Regions from separate parts of the Streptococcus sp. HMSC34B10 genome, predicted to be linked through region 2. Evidence: predicted binding sites of a transcription regulator. Region 2 holds the regulator's gene; each other region holds the start of a gene.
What was found. The regulator CtsR, encoded in region 2, represses protease genes until heat stress. The targets are predictions, from matches to a motif close to TTGGTCAAAAAAGGTCAAANA.
Positions count from the first base shown of each region.

Region 1: HMPREF3237_RS07170 (ATP-dependent Clp protease proteolytic subunit) is a predicted target of CtsR. The motif match lies at 3,857-3,877, and genes of this name have one in related genera.
Region 3: HMPREF3237_RS00700 (ATP-dependent Clp protease ATP-binding subunit) is a predicted target of CtsR. The motif match lies at 2,996-3,016, and genes of this name have one in related genera.

Region 1 is NZ_KV841556.1:316,930-322,872, forward strand. It holds gene HMPREF3237_RS07145 (aminoacetone oxidase) at 1-982, opposite strand, end outside; gene HMPREF3237_RS07150 (DegV family protein) at 1,039-1,884, opposite strand; gene HMPREF3237_RS07155 (TetR/AcrR family transcriptional regulator) at 2,009-2,566, shown strand; gene HMPREF3237_RS07160 (deoxycytidylate deaminase) at 2,585-3,052, shown strand; gene upp (uracil phosphoribosyltransferase) at 3,140-3,769, shown strand; gene HMPREF3237_RS07170 (ATP-dependent Clp protease proteolytic subunit) at 3,943-4,533, shown strand; gene HMPREF3237_RS07175 (YlbG family protein) at 4,610-4,882, shown strand; gene HMPREF3237_RS07180 (ABC transporter substrate-binding protein) at 4,969-5,943, shown strand, end outside.
Region 2 is NZ_KV841555.1:38,570-44,512, reverse strand. It holds gene HMPREF3237_RS05455 (ABC transporter substrate-binding protein) at 1-775, shown strand, start outside; gene HMPREF3237_RS05450 (ABC transporter ATP-binding protein) at 775-1,503, shown strand; gene HMPREF3237_RS05445 (DUF308 domain-containing protein) at 1,586-2,137, opposite strand; gene HMPREF3237_RS05440 (CtsR family transcriptional regulator) at 2,465-2,923, shown strand; gene HMPREF3237_RS05435 (ATP-dependent Clp protease ATP-binding subunit) at 2,931-5,363, shown strand; gene HMPREF3237_RS05430 (NUDIX domain-containing protein) at 5,439-5,943, shown strand, end outside.
Region 3 is NZ_KV841541.1:141,909-147,851, forward strand. It holds gene HMPREF3237_RS00690 (DUF1827 family protein) at 1-110, opposite strand, end outside; gene HMPREF3237_RS00695 (NUDIX hydrolase) at 173-622, opposite strand; gene HMPREF3237_RS00700 (ATP-dependent Clp protease ATP-binding subunit) at 712-2,955, opposite strand; gene HMPREF3237_RS00705 (DUF1797 family protein) at 3,193-3,423, opposite strand; gene HMPREF3237_RS00710 (amino acid ABC transporter permease) at 3,615-4,298, shown strand; gene HMPREF3237_RS00715 (amino acid ABC transporter ATP-binding protein) at 4,298-5,032, shown strand; gene HMPREF3237_RS00720 (bifunctional methylenetetrahydrofolate dehydrogenase/methenyltetrahydrofolate cyclohydrolase) at 5,166-5,943, shown strand, end outside.

The DNA.
Region 1 (5,943 bases), on a different contig from region 2:
ACATCTTACCAGTCACAGGAATTTTGAGAGCCTTGATAGATTGGACAAGCTGGTCACGTTCTTTTTCAGTTAGCTGTTTGACTTTTTCTGGGTAGCCTTGCCCAGAGAATTCTGCCAAGCGTTCTGGGAGCAAAGTATTCAAGGCGTTTTTCAAGGATTTTTCACGGTTTTCTTCTAGAAAATTTACTAAGTCACTTTCAGAAAGTTGTGGCAAGACATCTAAAGAGAGGATTTCACCACCCTTGATAAAGCTTGACATACGTAGAGCAGCAGGGCCTGATAAACCAAAGTGGGTAAAGAGCAGATCATGAGTAATGACGTGCTTGCCATAGCTTAGAGTCACATCATCTAGAGAAATTCCCTGCAAGGCCTTGTGTGGGAAATCCGTCAATAAGGGACTCTCGGCCGCCTCAAGTTCGGTGATGGTATGTTTGAAATGACGCGCAATCTCATGACCAAAACCAGTAGAGCCAGTAGAAGGATAAGATTTGCCACCTGTTGTGACAATGAGTTTATCACAAGTGAAGGTCTGGTCTGCTGACTTAAGGACAAACTGGTCGTCGATCTTTTTTACAGAAACAATCTCTGTTTGAGTCATGACTTGTCCGCCTAGCTCCGTGATTTTCTTTTCCAGTGCTTCGATAATGGTCCGAGATTTGTCACTGGCTGGAAAGACGCGTCCATGGTCTTCTACTTTTAGTTTGACCCCATTTTCCGTGAAAAAATTAATGATATCATGGTTATCGAACTGGGAGAAGACGCTGTAAAGAAAGCGCCCATTTCCGGGAATGCCGGCTAATAGGTCATCTAGGGTTCCATTGTTGGTGACGTTGCAACGACCACCACCAGTTCCGGCTAATTTTTTTCCAAGTTTTCGATTTTTTTCGATGAGAAGCGTTTTCTGCCCGTAAAAGCTACTGGAAATAGTAGCCATCATTCCAGCAGGACCACCTCCGATGACAATCGTATCAAAATGTTTCATAGAAATATTGTACCATAAAAAAACAAGAGATGATAAGTCATCTCTTGTCTGATTTATTAGTTGATTTCATATCCCATGAGAAGACCACCCTCTTCAGCATAAAAACTACAAAGTCCAGAAGTTGGAATGATTTTAATATTTGCTGCTGGGAATTTTTCACGCAAAAGCTCTGAGAGCTGTTGGCAGAATTTTTCATTGCTGCGGTGAGCCATGACGATACGCCCACCAGCATAGCCAGCTTTAATTAACTCTTCATAGGCAGCTTGAAGAGACTTTTTAGCACCACGAGCTTTTTGGAGTAGTTCTAAGGTTCCGGTTTCACTTGCTTCGCCCACCATACGAATATTGAGAAGTCCAACAACTGTTCCAATCAGTTTGCTTAAGCGTCCGTTTTTAACAAGGTTATCAACTTTAGCAAGAACGAACAACAACTTGGTTTTTTCTTGATAAGTAGTAATAACTTCAACGACTTCTTCAAAAGAAAGTCCTTGGTTGATCAAGTCATTGATTTTCTCAACAATTAAGTCAACCTCCCCACCAGCAGACAAACTATCAATAACATGAATCTGTGCGTCAGGGTGTTCTTCGAGATAAATATTCTTTGCTAATTGAGCACTATTGTGGCTACCAGACAGAGTTCCAGTGATAGTTACTACAAAAATATGTTTGGCACCTTCGAATGCTCTTAAATAATCATCTGGACTAGGGCAGGCTGATTTAGAAGCTTCAGAAGTAGCATACATGGTTTCCATCATCTGATCAATATCCAGATTGGCATCATCGGTAAATACTGTATCTGCTACCTGAATCGTTAATGGGACACTGACAAACTCAGTATCAGAAGCAAGGTTTGCCAGTTGGCGATAATCACAACCAGAGTCAGCTACAATCTTCCAAGTCATAGAAATTCTCCATCTTTATCACTTATACATTGACAAAGGTTCTGTCTTTTTTTACAATTATATCATGAAAGCCCTTGAAACAAAAGTAGTACCTCTCTGTTGTCACAAGTAGAAAGAAATTGTTATGTCTGAACGTAAAATATCTGAAAAATCGCTTGAGAACCTAAGAAAATCAAATCAAGAATCTAATTTGCTAACCAGAGAAGCGATTGAAACAGCTCTTTTGCAACTCTTGGAGAAAAAGGAGTTAGCTAAGATTAGCATTTCTGAGTTAGTTAAGCGTGCTGGCGTTTCTCGTGCAGCCTTTTATCGAAACTATGAATCCAAAGAAGAGATTTTAGAAAGTGTCTTTAAGCGGAGCGTCCATAACATCATGGAGCAATTGAGCCATTACGATGTCAAAACAGACCTTTATCTGGTTTGGGTTCACCTCTTTCGAGAAGCCAAGAAAGAAGCTAAGGTTATTCAACTTGCCCTAGATTATCACTTAGAAAAAATCTTTGTGCAAGCTATGCAAGAATTTTTAGAAAAATATTATGGAAAATCTAAAGGAGTCAGTAGCTATCTGCATTCTTTTTGGAGTTCCGCTATCGTATCGGTTTTACTTAAATGGATCAAGGATGGGATGAAGGTTCCTGCTGAAAAAATCGCAGATTTGCGCTTGCCATTTTTTAAAAAATAAATCAAGAGGAAAGAAGCTATGATAGAGAAAAGACTGGCTTGGGATGAGTATTTTGCTGCTCAAGCTTTATTGATTGCTAATCGTTCAACTTGTAAACGTGCTAAGGTAGGGGCCGTTTTAGTCAAGGATAACAAGGTTATTTCAACAGGTTATAATGGATCTGTATCAGGAACAGAGCATTGTATTGACCATGATTGCCTAGTGATTGAAGGCCACTGTGTGCGCACTCTTCATGCAGAGGTAAATGCTATTTTGCAAGGGGCAGAGCGTGGCGTTCCAAAAGGTTTCACAGCCTATGTTACTCATTTTCCATGTCTCAACTGCACCAAGCAATTGTTACAAGTTGGCTGTGAGCGGGTCGTTTATATTAACCAATATCGAATGGATGACTATGCCCAACACCTTTATCATGAAAAAGGAACAGAGTTGACTCATCTACCACTTGAAACAGTTCAGCTAGCCATTAAGGAAACTGACCTGATATAGAATATGAAAAAACAAATGGTTTAGAAAGATTTTTAAACCATTTTTTGGTATAATTAGAAGAACAAATTGAAAGTAGGATACGCATAAATGGCAAAACTTGAAGTCATCAATCACCCATTGATTCAACACAAATTATCAATCTTACGTCGTACAGATACCTCAACAAAAGCTTTTCGTGAATTAGTTAATGAAATAGCCATGTTGATGGGGTATGAAGTTCTTCGTGATCTTCCTTTAGAAGATGTAGAAATTGAAACACCTATTACTAAGACTGTACAAAAACAGATTGCTGGTAAAAAACTAGCAATTGTCCCAATCTTGCGAGCGGGTATCGGGATGGTTGATGGATTATTAAGCTTAGTACCAGCTGCTAAAGTGGGCCATATTGGTATGTACCGTGATGAAGAAACACTTCAACCAGTCGAATACTTGGTAAAATTACCTGAAGATATCAATCAACGTCAAGTTTTTGTGGTTGATCCAATGCTTGCAACTGGTGGTTCAGCAATCTTGGCTGTTGATTCCCTCAAAAAGCGTGGGGCTTCAAACATTAAGTTTGTCTGCCTTGTCTCTGCTCCAGAAGGAGTAAAAGCTCTTCAAGAGGCTCACCCAGATGTTGAAATCTTTACAGCAGCCTTGGATGAACATTTGAACGAACACGGATACATCGTTCCAGGTCTTGGTGACGCTGGGGACCGTTTGTTCGGAACTAAATAAGATTCTAAGCTTACACTAAATCTGATAATTGGTTTTAGTTTCGAAAGAAGGTTGAATTTTTGTATCTGTCTAAAAGAATAGAGCAAAATTTTGACCTTTTTTGACTAAAAAGATATAATAATCCTGTATCGAGTCGTTTGACTAAGAAATATTGAAATCAGAAGGAGAAATGAATGATTCCTGTAGTTATTGAACAAACAAGTCGTGGAGAACGTTCATATGATATATACTCACGCCTTTTAAAAGATCGTATCATCATGTTGACTGGACCAGTTGAAGACAATATGGCGAACTCAGTTATTGCCCAGTTGCTTTTCTTGGATGCTCAAGATAGCACAAAAGATATCTACCTTTATGTAAATACTCCTGGGGGTTCTGTATCAGCTGGTTTGGCAATTGTAGATACCATGAACTTTATCAAGGCAGATGTCCAAACTATCGTTATGGGGATGGCTGCATCCATGGGAACAATTATTGCATCAAGTGGAGCAAAAGGTAAACGCTTCATGCTTCCAAATGCTGAATACATGATTCACCAACCAATGGGTGGTACAGGTGGCGGAACGCAACAGTCAGACATGGCTATTGCTGCTGAACACTTACTCAAAACCCGTAAGAATTTAGAGCAAATTCTTGCAGATAATTCTGGTAAATCAGTTGAGCAAATCCATGTAGATGCTGAACGTGATTACTGGATGAGTGCTCAAGAAACTCTTGAATATGGATTTATCGATGAAATTATGGCCAATAATTCTTTGAATTAATCTACTAAAGCAAACTCGACTGAGTTTGCTTTTTTTGCTATAATGGGATAAAGATTCTTTAGAAAGTGGATTTACTATGTTTGAAAAAGAGAGCCGGTCTGGCTTGATTGTCTACCTTTATTATAATCGTGATGCCAAAAAACTTCAAAGTTACGGCGATATTTGTTATCATTCAAAAAAACATCGTTATGTACAATTATATGCACCTACTCAAGAGATAGAAGAGATAGCCAATCGTTTGGAAAAAGAAAAATTTATTAAGGATGTTCGATTGTGTCATATCCAAGAATTGGAGATGCCATTTGTTGGAAGTCTTTATAAATATAAAGAAAACGTTATCATTGAATAAATTGAGTTATATGAGTTGACAATTGTCAGATAATTCGGTATATTCTTAACATATAAATGAATTATGAATTCAAAAAGGAGATAAACATGAAGAAAAAATTTGCATTCTCACTTGTAGCTCTTGCAAGTGTAGCAGTTCTTGCTGCGTGTGGTGAAGTAAAATCAGGTGCATCAAATGCAACTGGTAATACAATTGGAGATACGATTAAAGTTGGTTTCAACTTTGAGGAAACTGGAGCAGTAGCGGCCTACGGAACATCTGAACAAAAAGGTGCTCAACTTGCTGTTGATGAAATCAACGCGGCTGGTGGTGTTGACGGTAAAAAAATCGAAGTAGTTGATAAAGATAATAAATCTGAAACAGCTGAAGCTGCGTCTGTTACAACTAACCTTGTAACTCAATCAAAAGTATCAGTAGTTGTCGGACCTGCTACATCAGGTGCAACTGCTGCATCTGTAGCAAATGCTACTAAAGCAGCAGTTCCATTGATTTCACCTAGTGCTACTCAAGATGGACTTACAAAAGGTCAAGACTACCTTTTCATTGGTACCTTCCAAGATAGCTACCAAGGAAAGATTATCTCAAACTATGTTTCAAACAAATTGAACGCTAAGAAAGTTGTCTTGTATTCTGATAACTCAAGCGATTACGCTAAGGGTGTTGCAAAAGCCTTCCGTGATTCTTATCAAGGCGAAATTGTTGCAGACGAAACCTTCGTATCAGGAGATACAGATTTCCAAGCAGCTTTGACAAAAATTAAAGACAAAGATTTTGATGCGATTGTCTTGCCAGGGTACTACACAGAAGCTGGTAAAATTGTAAACCAAGCTCGTGGTATGGGAATCAATAAACCAATCATCGGTGGTGATGGCTTCAATGGTGAAGAGTTTGTTCAACAAGCAACTGCTGAACGCGCATCAAATATCTACTTCATCTCAGGATTCTCAACTACTGTTGATGTTTCAGATAAAGCAAAAGCCTTCCTTGAAGCTTACCGTGCAAAATACAACGAAGATCCTTCAACATTTGCAGCTCTTGCTTATGACTCAGTTTACCTTGTA
Region 2 (5,943 bases):
AGAAAGCTCATCAGACTTGGTCATCAATGGTAAGGCACCTTTTGCGGTTTACTTCCAAGACTACATGGCTAAGAAATTGGAAAAAGGAGCAGGTATTACTGCTGTTGCAGCGATTGTTGAGCACAATACATCAGGAATTATTTCTCGTAAGTCTGACAATATCAATAGTCCTAAAGACTTGGTTGGTAAGAAATACGGTACTTGGAACGACCCAACAGAACTAGCGATGTTGAAAACCTTGGTAGAATCTCAAGGTGGGGATTTTGACAAAGTTGAAAAAGTGCCAAATAATGATTCAAACTCAGTAACACCAATTGCCAATGGAGTTTTTGACACTGCTTGGATTTACTACGGTTGGGACGGTATTCTTGCCAAATCTCAAGGCGTGGACGCTAACTTCATGTACTTGAAAGACTATGTCAAAGAGTTTGACTACTACTCACCAGTCATCATCGCAAATAATGATTATCTGAAAAATAATAAAGAAGAAGCTAAGAAAGTTGTTCAAGCCATCAAAAAAGGTTATCAATACGCTATGGAACACCCAGAAGAAGCCGCAGATATCCTCATCAAAAATGCACCTGAACTCAAGGAAAAACGTGATTTTGTCATTGAATCTCAAAAGTACTTATCAAAAGAATATGCAAGTGATAAAGAAAAATGGGGTCAATTTGACCCTGCCCGCTGGAATGCTTTTTACAAGTGGGATAAGGATAATGGGATCCTTAAAGAAGATTTGACAGACAAAGGATTTACCAACGAATTTGTAAAATAATGACAGAAATTAGACTAGAACATGTAAGCTATGCTTACGATAATGAAAAGATTTTAGAGGATATTAACCTACAGGTAACTTCAGGTGAAGTGGTTTCTATCCTAGGTCCCAGTGGTGTTGGAAAGACAACCCTCTTTAACCTGATTGCAGGAATTTTAGAAGTTCAGTCAGGGAGAATTGTGCTTGACGGAGAGGAAAATCCTAAGGGGCGCGTGAGTTATATGTTGCAAAAGGATTTGCTCCTGGAACATAAGACAGTGCTTGGCAATATTATCCTGCCACTTTTGATACAAAAGGTGAATAAAGCAGAAGCTATTGCTCGCGCAGATGAAATCCTGGCTACCTTTCAGTTGACGTCGGTACGGGATAAGTATCCTCATGAGCTCAGCGGCGGGATGCGCCAGCGCGTTGCCTTGCTTCGTACCTATCTTTTTGGGCATAAGCTCTTTCTTCTGGACGAGGCCTTTAGTGCTTTGGATGAGATGACTAAGATGGAACTCCATGCTTGGTATCTGGAGATTCACAAGCAACTAGGTTTGACGACACTCATCATTACGCATAGTATCGAGGAAGCTCTCAATCTTAGTGACCGAATCTATATCTTGAAAAATAGGCCTGGGCAGATTGTTTCTGAAATCAAACTCGACTGGTCTGAAGATCAAGACAAGGAAGTTCAGAAAATTGCTTATAAACGCCAGATTTTGGCGGAATTGGGCATTGAACCATAACTCAAAAAACTTCGGAATGATTTATTCATACCGAAGTTTTTTTTATATAGTTTATGATGTGATAGTGTGGACGAATCCTTTATTATAATCCCATTGCAACTTTAGAGATGAGTAGGAAAGAACCATCTTCTTGTTTATCAAAGGTAAGAGTGACAGACTGGATATTATTACCTGTTGATACATAAGAAATCACTTTGTTTTCGCGATCCTTTTTCTTGGTTGTACTTTCTTTTGATGGTTTTCCGTGTTCTTTTATGACATCCTCATAGTTGGTACCACCAGCACCTTGCTTGAGAATATCACCTTGCTTCAGAGCATCGAATTGCGCTTTTGTCCATGTAAATTCGCCACCTTCGGCTTGTTTTGTAGCTTGAGCAGCATTCTTTCGGATTTGATTATAGATAACTTGACTACCCACAGCAAAAACAATAGATGTTACAGCAAGAACGGTACCGATAATAGCTAGTAACTTTTTATTTTTAAGGTTTATAAATAAGCCAACGATACCGAGGATAAGTGCAAGGATAGCGATTAAGAATGAAATTTGGTTGATACCGGGAATCCAAGAACCAAGAAGTGCAATAGCACCTAAAACAATGGCTAGGATACCAAAAATTTTGTTTTCCTGTTTCATGATGAAACCTTTCTCAGCTTTTATTGTGAATCAGAATTTGCACATACTTTCTAGGCTTCATAGATTCTATAAGGGTTTGAAAACCTTATAAGAAATATGAACTGTTTTTATTATACCATAATGAAGAAATATGTTCATTTGGGAGGGGGAGAGTGGCTTGCTGGAGTGAAGAGGTTCAAAGAAAAATAGATGGTCAAGCTAGACTTAAGTGATAATCATTTTAAAGTCAGTTGTATCAAGGCTTTAGGCCTTCTAAGTTGACTTATCACTTGTGAAATGTTACTATAGTCAAAGATAGTCAAGGTTAATAGAAGGAGGTGGCATACGATGAGATTTAAAAATACATCTGATCATATTGAAGCATATATCAAGGCTATTTTAGAGCAGTCTGGCATCGTGGAATTGCAACGTAGCCAGTTAGCGGACACCTTTCAGGTCGTGCCTAGCCAAATTAATTATGTCATCAAAACACGTTTTACAGAGAGTAGAGGATATCTAGTTGAGAGCAAGCGAGGTGGCGGAGGTTATATTCGTATTGGGCGGATAGAATTTTCTAACCATCATGAAATGCTTCGGGATTTATTGTACTCAGTCGATGAAGAAGTGAGCCAAGATATTTATGAAGATGTTTTGAAGCTTTTATTTGAGCAAGAATTACTGACACGTCAAGAGATGAATTTGCTATTATCTGTGGCAACTGATCGAGTTTTGGGTGAGGGAGCTTCCTTTACCCGTGCAAATATGCTACGTCAGCTATTACAAGAGGTTGATAGAAAAGGAAAATAACGAAATTATGAATGAATCGAAAGCATTGAGAGAGTGTATTGAAAGTGCCCGCTTAGTTGCTAGCCATTTTGGTGGGAGGTATTTAGAATCTTGGCACCTACTGATTGCCATGGCCAATCATAGCTACAGTGTAGCGGGAGCCACTTTGAACGAATTTCCTTATGAGATTGATCGTTTAGAGGAGGTCGCTGTCGAGCTGACAGAAACGAACTACAGTGATTCAGAAGATTATCAAGAACTTCCTTTTTCACATCGTTTGAAGGTTTTGTTTGTAGAGGCAGAGTATATTGCTTCCACTGTACATGCTAAGACTTTAGGGACCGAGCATGTCCTTTATGCAATCTTGCATGATGGCAATGCCCTAGCTACCCGGATTTTAGAAAAAGCAGGATTTTCATATGAAGACCAGAAGGACCAAGTTAGGATTGCATCCCTTCGCCGTAACCTTGAAGCGCGTGCTGGTTGGACAAAAGAAGATTTAAAGGCTCTGCGTCAGCGCCACCGTTCAGTAGCAGATAAGCAAAATTCGATGGCTAATATGATGGGCATGCCTCAAACTACAAGCGGTGGTTTGGAAGATTACACTCATGACCTTACAGAGCAAGCTCGTTCAGGCAAATTGGAACCAGTTATTGGGCGTGACCAAGAAATTTCTCGTATGATTCAAATCTTGAGTCGTAAGACCAAAAATAATCCAGTTCTTGTTGGAGATGCAGGTGTCGGTAAAACAGCTTTGGCACTTGGCCTTGCGCAGCGTATTGCTAGTGGGAATGTGCCGGATGAAATGGCTAAGATGCGAGTTTTAGAGCTCGATTTGATGAATGTGGTTGCTGGGACCCGTTTCCGTGGAGACTTTGAAGAACGTATGAACAATATCATCAAAGATATTGAGGAAGACGGTAAGGTTATCCTCTTTATCGATGAGCTTCATACCATTATGGGATCAGGAAGCGGGATTGACTCGACCTTGGATGCGGCGAATATCCTGAAACCTGCTCTAGCGCGTGGAACTCTGAGAACTGTTGGGGCAACCACTCAGGAAGAATACCAAAAACACATCGAAAAAGACGCAGCCCTTTCTCGTCGTTTTGCCAAAGTTATGATTGAGGAACCGAGCGTGGCTGATAGTATGGCTATCTTACAAGGATTAAAAGCAACTTATGAGAAGCACCACCATGTCCAAATTACAGACGATGCAGTCGAAACAGCTGTTAAAATGGCACATCGCTATTTGACTAGTCGTCACTTGCCAGACTCAGCGATTGATCTTTTGGATGAAGCGGCAGCAACTGTTCAAAATAAATCAAAGCACGCTAAAAAAGATGAGTCAGGCTTAACACCTGCAGATAAGGCTTTGATGGATGGCAAATGGAAACAAGTAGCTCAGCTCATTTCAAAAGAACAGGAAGTTCCAGTCTATAAAGATCTAGTAAAAGAGTCTGATATTTTGACAACCTTGAGTCGCTTGTCAGGTATTCCAGTTCAAAAATTGACACAAACGGATGCCAAGAAGTATCTCAACCTTGAAGCTGAACTCCACAAACGTGTTATTGGACAAGAACAAGCTGTATCTAGTATCAGTCGTGCCATCCGCCGAAATCAATCTGGTATTCGCAATAACAAACGTCCAATTGGATCCTTTATGTTCCTTGGGCCGACAGGTGTTGGTAAAACTGAACTGGCTAAAGCCTTGGCAGAAGTTCTCTTTGATGATGAGTCTGCTCTTATCCGCTTTGATATGAGTGAATACATGGAGAAATTTGCAGCCAGTCGTCTCAATGGAGCTCCTCCAGGTTATGTAGGTTACGAAGAAGGTGGAGAGTTGACCGAGAAGGTTCGTAACAAACCGTACTCAGTCTTGCTTTTTGATGAGGTAGAAAAGGCACACCCAGATATCTTTAATGTGCTCCTGCAGGTCTTGGATGATGGTGTCTTAACAGACAGTAAGGGTCGCAAGGTTGATTTCTCAAATACCATTATTATCATGACGTCAAACCTTGGTGCGACAGCTCTTCGTGATGACAAGACAGTCGGTTTTGGAGCTAAGGATATTCGTTTTGATCAGGAAAATATGGAAAAACGGATGTTCGAAGAGTTGAAAAAAACTTACCGCCCAGAGTTTATCAACCGTATTGATGAAAAAGTTGTCTTCCATAGCCTATCTAGTCAAGATATGCAAGAAGTGGTTAAGATTATGGTCAAACCATTGATTGCAAGTCTGGCAGAAAAAGGCATTGACTTGAAACTCCAAGTATCTGCCCTTAAGCTTCTAGCTCAGAAGGGATATGATCCAGAGATGGGAGCTCGCCCACTGCGCAGAACTCTGCAAACAGAAGTAGAAGACAGACTAGCAGAGCTCCTTCTTACAGGTGAATTGAAAGAAGGTAAGACGCTTAAAATTGGTGTCAAAGCAGGTCAATTGAAATTCGAGATTGCATAAAACAAAAACTAGGATACTCTAGTACTGGTAGATAGAAACCCTTCATTGCCATCAATAGCAGAAAGGAAGTAGAAGATGATGAATCAAACTATTCCAACCGGGATGACAGAAAAAGAGTACTTTGAAGTTCACGCTAGTCAAGCTGAATTCTTAGACTGGTACCACAAGCAAGCACTCCCTCAGTACGAAAAACCAAGCGTGACTGTGGATATGGTAGCCTATTGCTTTGTAGAAGGAAAAATGAAACTCTTTCTGATTCGTCGGAAGGCACACCCTTTTCAAAATTGCTTAGCGCTAGTTGGCGGATTTATGGATAAAGGGGAGGATGCTGCCCATGCTTGTCAACGTGAGGTAAAAGAAGAAATCAATCTTGATCTTCCACTGGAAAAGATTGAGCAGCTAGTGACAGTATCTACTCCTGGTCGTGATCCCAGGGGTTGGACAGTTACCATTGCCCACTTGGTTTACCTACCGAACCGAGCGATTGACTTGGTCCAGGCAGGAGATGATGCAAAAGAAGTCATTCTTGTAGATGTTGATTTTCATACAGGTAAGTGCTATTTGGATGGCAAAGAACTGG
Region 3 (5,943 bases), on a different contig from region 2:
ATAACGTCTGTATTGCCTGCAGAATAGACCTCTACAAGAGTTGCATCAGTGCTTTCTAACTGGTTTTTAACAAGATGCGAGTGTGAATTTGTAGTATTGATGAGCTTCATAAGGCTTCCTCCTGTATTCTATATCTATTATAGCACTTTTTAGGAAAATTGGGTAAGTTAGCTTAAATTTGATGCTGTTTTTTCCATGATTCGATGCCCCATTTATGACTGCCACGTTTTAAGTTAGCAATAGCCTCGTCAATTGGAAACCAAGCTAGATGATTGAAGTCTTCCAAAGGTTTTTGAATTTCTTGGTAAGAAGTGGCTTCGTAGAGATATGCTGGATTGTAGTAATAGGTATCACGATGACTAGAATAGAAGTATTCATCAGCTTGCCCGTAGTAGGTGCCAATTTCAGCTGTAAATCCTAATTCTTCAATCAGTTCTCGTTTGAGAGCTTCGAGGTGATTTTCACCTTCTTCAATTTCGCCCCCTGGTAAGAACCATGCACCATTTGGAGCTTGAACGAGAATAATCTTTTCATGACGTGCATCAGGTATGACTGCATAAACGCCATATCTATTTTTATAGGTTACTCCCTCTTTTTTTTCTCCAAATGTTGGAATTGTCATAAACTTCTCCTTTTTGAGTGCGCTTTCTTTCTATCATAGTAAAGAATGCCCTTGCTGTCAAGCAAGAACATTCTTTTGTATTTGAGGAACTAGTCGTTTGATTCGACCGTTTCCCCTTTATTTTTTGACTTAATGACAATTTTCCCCTTACTTGTCATGACTGCCTTGAGGTCTTTTTCACTTGGATTTTCAAGGTAGTAGTCTGTAATCGCATCTTCGATATAGTCTTGGATGGTACGACGGAGTGGACGAGCTCCCATTTTGGGATCGTAACCAAGGTCTACCAGTTTTTCCTTGACCTTTTCTGTGACATCAAGATGAATATTATTGCTTGAGAGTCGTTTATTGACATCATCCAGCATGAGGTCAACGATTTGAAGGAGATTTTCCTTACTGAGAGCCTTGAATTCGATAATGCCATCAAAACGGTTCATGAATTCTGGGCTAAAGAAGTTACCTAATTCTCCAAGAACAGAGTTTGTTCGACCTTCACGAGCAGCACCGAAACCAACGCTAGCTTCTGCCTTACCTGTACCCGCATTTGAGGTCATGATAATGATAGCGTCCTTAAAGCTTACAGTACGCCCTTGACCATCCGTTAAACGACCATCATCCAAGACTTGGAGGAACATATGCATAACATCTGGATGGGCTTTTTCAACCTCGTCAAGGAGGATAAGTGAGTAGGGGTTGCGACGCACTTTCTCAGTCAACTGACCTGCTTCATCATAACCTACGTATCCTGGAGGGGCACCGACGAGTTTGGCAACGCTGTGTTTTTCCATGTATTCACTCATATCAAAACGAATCATGCTGTCAGCAGAACCAAAGAGTTCGATAGCTAGTTGTTTAGAAAGTTCTGTTTTACCGACTCCAGTAGGACCAACAAAGAGGAAACTACCGATTGGACGGTTTGGAGTACCTAGACCGACACGGTTACGACGGATAGCCTTGGCAATCTTATCAACAGCATCGTCTTGGCCGATAACATGAGCTTTGAGATCATCAGCTAGGTTGATGAGTTGAGACTGTTCTTTTTCTTTTAGATCACCAACTGGAATATTGGTCTTTTGTTCAATAATGTGTTCAATCGTCTTTTCGCTGATGATTGGAGTATCCTGATCCGTTACCTTGGTCTTTTGCATTTCCTTATATTTAGCAATCTGGTCACGGAAGTAGGCTGCTTTCTCAAAATCTTCATCTCGAGTTGCTTGGGCCTTAAGATTTTCTGCCTCGATTAAGCGTTGGTCGATAACCTTTGGATCCACAAAATTCAAGGTTAAGTTCATTTTTGAACCAGCCTCATCTAGGAGGTCAATAGCCTTGTCTGGCAAGAAACGATCTTGGATGTAGCGGTTAGAAAGAGTAGCGGCCGCTTCGATAGCCCCATCAGTATAATGAACGTGGTGGTAATCTTCGTATTTCTTTTGGATACCTTTAAGGATAATAATGGTTTCTTCAACTGTTGGTTCATCCACTTTGACTGGTTGCATACGGCGCTCAAGGGCTGCATCTTTTTCAATGATACGGTATTCATTGAGGGTAGTAGCACCAACTAACTGGAGTTCACCTCGAGCAAGGGCAGGTTTGAGGATATTTCCTGCATCCATATTCCCTTCTCCAGCAGAACCAGCTCCGACAATCTCATGGATTTCATCAATAAAGAGAATGACATCCTGACGCTGACGAATTTCTTCCATGAGTTTTTGCATGCGTTCTTCAAACTGGCCTCGGATACCTGTACCTTGGACAAGGCTTACAACATCAAGGCGAATGACTTCTTTTCCTTGAAGTTTATCAGGGACGTCTCCGTCCACAATTTTTTGAGCCAATCCTTCAACAACCGCCGTTTTACCAACACCCGGTTCTCCGATGAGAACGGGATTGTTCTTGGTTCTGCGATTGAGGATTTCGATGACGCGGATGATTTCTTCATCACGTCCAATGACTGGGTCAACATTTCCGTGACGGGCAATTTCTGTGATATTGATTCCATATTCATCCAGAAGGCCCTTTTCCTGGATAGGAGGAGGTGTTTGAGCAGGCCCACGATTTTGAGAACCATAACCACCGTTTCCGCCATAACCACCACCAGATTGAGTTGGAGGAGTATTAGAAGATGGTTTAAAATTGTTCAAATCATGGAAAAAATCACCGAAAGGATCAAAATCACGATTGTTTAAGTCGGTCATTCCTTTAAATAAACTATTGTTAGGATCTGTTTTGATAATTTTGTAGCAATTCTGGCAAAGATCAATTTGCTTTTGTTGCCCGTTAAGATTAGTGTAAAGATGAATTGTTGAGTCATTGATTTTACAATTTTGACAGAGCATACCTCTACCTCGTTTCTTTTTTGACTTTGACTAAAATAGAAAGGTCAAAAATAGTCAAATTTCTTTAGTCCCATTATATCATGATTGAAGGGGAAAGCAAGTAAAAAGTTTGCTTGATAAAACTCAGGATGAGAGACTATTGTAGCTGAATCTATTGTGATAAAAAGAAAAATCCCATTTGTGATACAAAAAGGATTTTTAGCAAAGCAGGAGTATCCTCCAGCCTCTATTTAATTATTAGTATAAAAGTTCATAGATTTCCATCGCAATAAGATCGATGCTATCGAATGTATACGTTTCACGAGCCTCAACGTCACGAAGTGTGAAGAGTGGTCCGTTTTCTTCGTCGTGGTTAAAAGCAACTTCTGCGACAACAACTCCTTCGCGTTCAAAGTTACGTTTCAAGTTTCCACCATCTTTTGTCATTGCTTCTAAGCGATTGATGATTCTAACCAAATGTGATTCCATTTTGATTCTCCTCCATTTCTTATCGTTACTATTTTACCATAAACAGTCTCTACTTGACTAGAAAAAACTTAGATTAATTGCTATTTCTCTTGCCTTTAAAAAATTATAGAAAATATTAGGAGAAAAGGTTGAATTTTTATACAAAATATGTTATCCTTATACAAGTTTTATAAATAGAAAGTAGAGTATCCATGAATTTTTCTTTTTTACCGAAATACTTACCATATTTTAACTATGGTGCCATTGTAACAATTATCATTTCTATCTTAGTAGTCTTGTTGGGGACCATTTTAGGGGTACTGTTGGCCTTTGCACAACGTTCAAAGATTAAGCCCCTTATTTGGTTTTCTAATCTTTATATCTGGATTTTCCGAGGGACTCCGATGATGGTACAGATTATGATTGCCTATGCCTTGATGCATATTAGCGCTCCTATTATTCAGATTGGGATTTTAGATGTTGATCTTACTCGTTTGATTCCAGGGATAATCATTATCTCTATGAATAGCGGTGCCTATGTATCAGAAACAGTTCGTGCAGGGATTAACGCAGTACCAAAGGGCCAATTAGAAGCGGCATACTCTCTAGGTATTCGTCCTAAGAATGCTATGCGCTATGTCATCCTGCCACAAGCTATTCGAAATATTTTACCAGCCTTGGGGAATGAGTTTATTACCATTATCAAGGATAGCTCGCTCTTGTCAGCTATCGGGGTTATGGAGTTGTGGAACGGTGCAACTACAGTGTCAACAACCACTTACTTACCCTTAACTCCACTCTTATTTGCAGCCTTTTACTACTTGATTATGACCTCTATCTTGACACTAGCCTTGAAAGCTTTTGAAAATCGTATGGGAAAAGGAGATAAAAAATAATGACTGATACGCTAATAAAAATTGAAAACCTTCATAAAAACTTTGGAAAGAATGAAGTTTTAAAAGGGATTAATCTTGAAATCAAAAAAGGAGAAGTAGTGGTCATTATCGGCCCTTCTGGCAGTGGTAAGTCAACCCTTCTTCGCTCTATGAACCTCCTTGAAGAAGCGACTAAAGGCAAGGTCATCTTTGAAGGAGTAGACATTACGGATAAGAAAAATGACCTTTTCGCCATGCGTGAAAAGATGGGAATGGTTTTCCAACAATTCAATCTCTTTCCAAATATGACAGTGAAAGAAAACATCACACTATCGCCTATTAAGACCAAAGGGGAAAGCAAAGAAGTTGCTGAGAAGAGAGCCCATGAGCTTTTGGAAAAGGTTGGTTTACCAGATAAGGCAGATGCCTATCCGCAAAGTTTGTCCGGCGGACAGCAACAACGTATCGCTATTGCGCGTGGTCTTGCCATGGAACCAGATGTCTTGCTCTTTGATGAACCGACTTCTGCCTTAGACCCAGAAATGGTAGGAGAAGTACTATCTGTTATGCAAGAACTGGCTCAGTCAGGCATGACCATGGTTATTGTGACCCATGAAATGGGCTTTGCTCGAGAAGTAGCAGATCGTGTCATCTTTATGGCAGATGGTGTTGTTGTCGAAGATGGATCTCCAGAGCAAGTCTTTGAACAAACCCAAGAACAAAGAACCAAGGATTTCTTGAGTAAGGTTTTGTAAGAATTTCATAAAAGGCTCCAAAGGGAGCTTTTTCTTATAGTTTGAAACTATAAGAAGACTTAGACAAGAAGTGTTAGAATGCCATGCGATTTTTTGCTATAATAGAACATATTTGTTAGAAAAGAGAAAATACATGACACAGATTATTGATGGTAAGGCTTTAGCAGCCAAGCTGCAAGGACAATTGGCTAAAAAAACAGCCAAATTAAAGGAAGAGACAGGCTTGGTGCCTGGCTTAGTCGTTATTTTAGTCGGAGAAAATCAAGCCAGTCAGGTTTACGTTCGCAACAAGGAACGTTCTGCTATCGCTGCAGGTTTCCAAAGTGAAGTCTTGCGAGTTCCTGAGACCATTACTCAAGAGGAATTGTTGGCGTTAATTGCTAAATACAATCAAGATCCAGTATGGCATGGAATCTTAGTCCAGTTGCCATTACCAAAACATATCGATGAAGAAGCAGTTTTATTAGCTATTGCCCCTGAAAAGGATGTAGATGGTTTTCATCCACTCAATATGGGTCGTCTTTGGTCTGGTCACCCAGTGATGATTCCTTCAACACCAGCTGGCATTATGGAGATGTTTCATGAGTACGGGATTGAGTTAGACGGTAAAAATGCTGTCGTAATTGGTCGTTCCAATATTGTCGGGAAGCCTATGGCCCAGTTGCTGTTGGCTAAGAATGCAACTGTAACCTTGACCCACTCTCGCACCCATAATTTAGCCCAAGTAGCTTCTAATGCTGATATTCTCGTAGTAGCAATCGGTCGTGCTAAGTTTGTGACTGCTGACTTTGTGAAACCTGGTGCAGTTGTCATTGATGTGGGGATGAACCGAGATGGAAATGGCAAGCTTTGTGGAGATGTTGATTATGATGCAGTTGCACCAGTTGCCAGTCACATTACACCTGTACCTG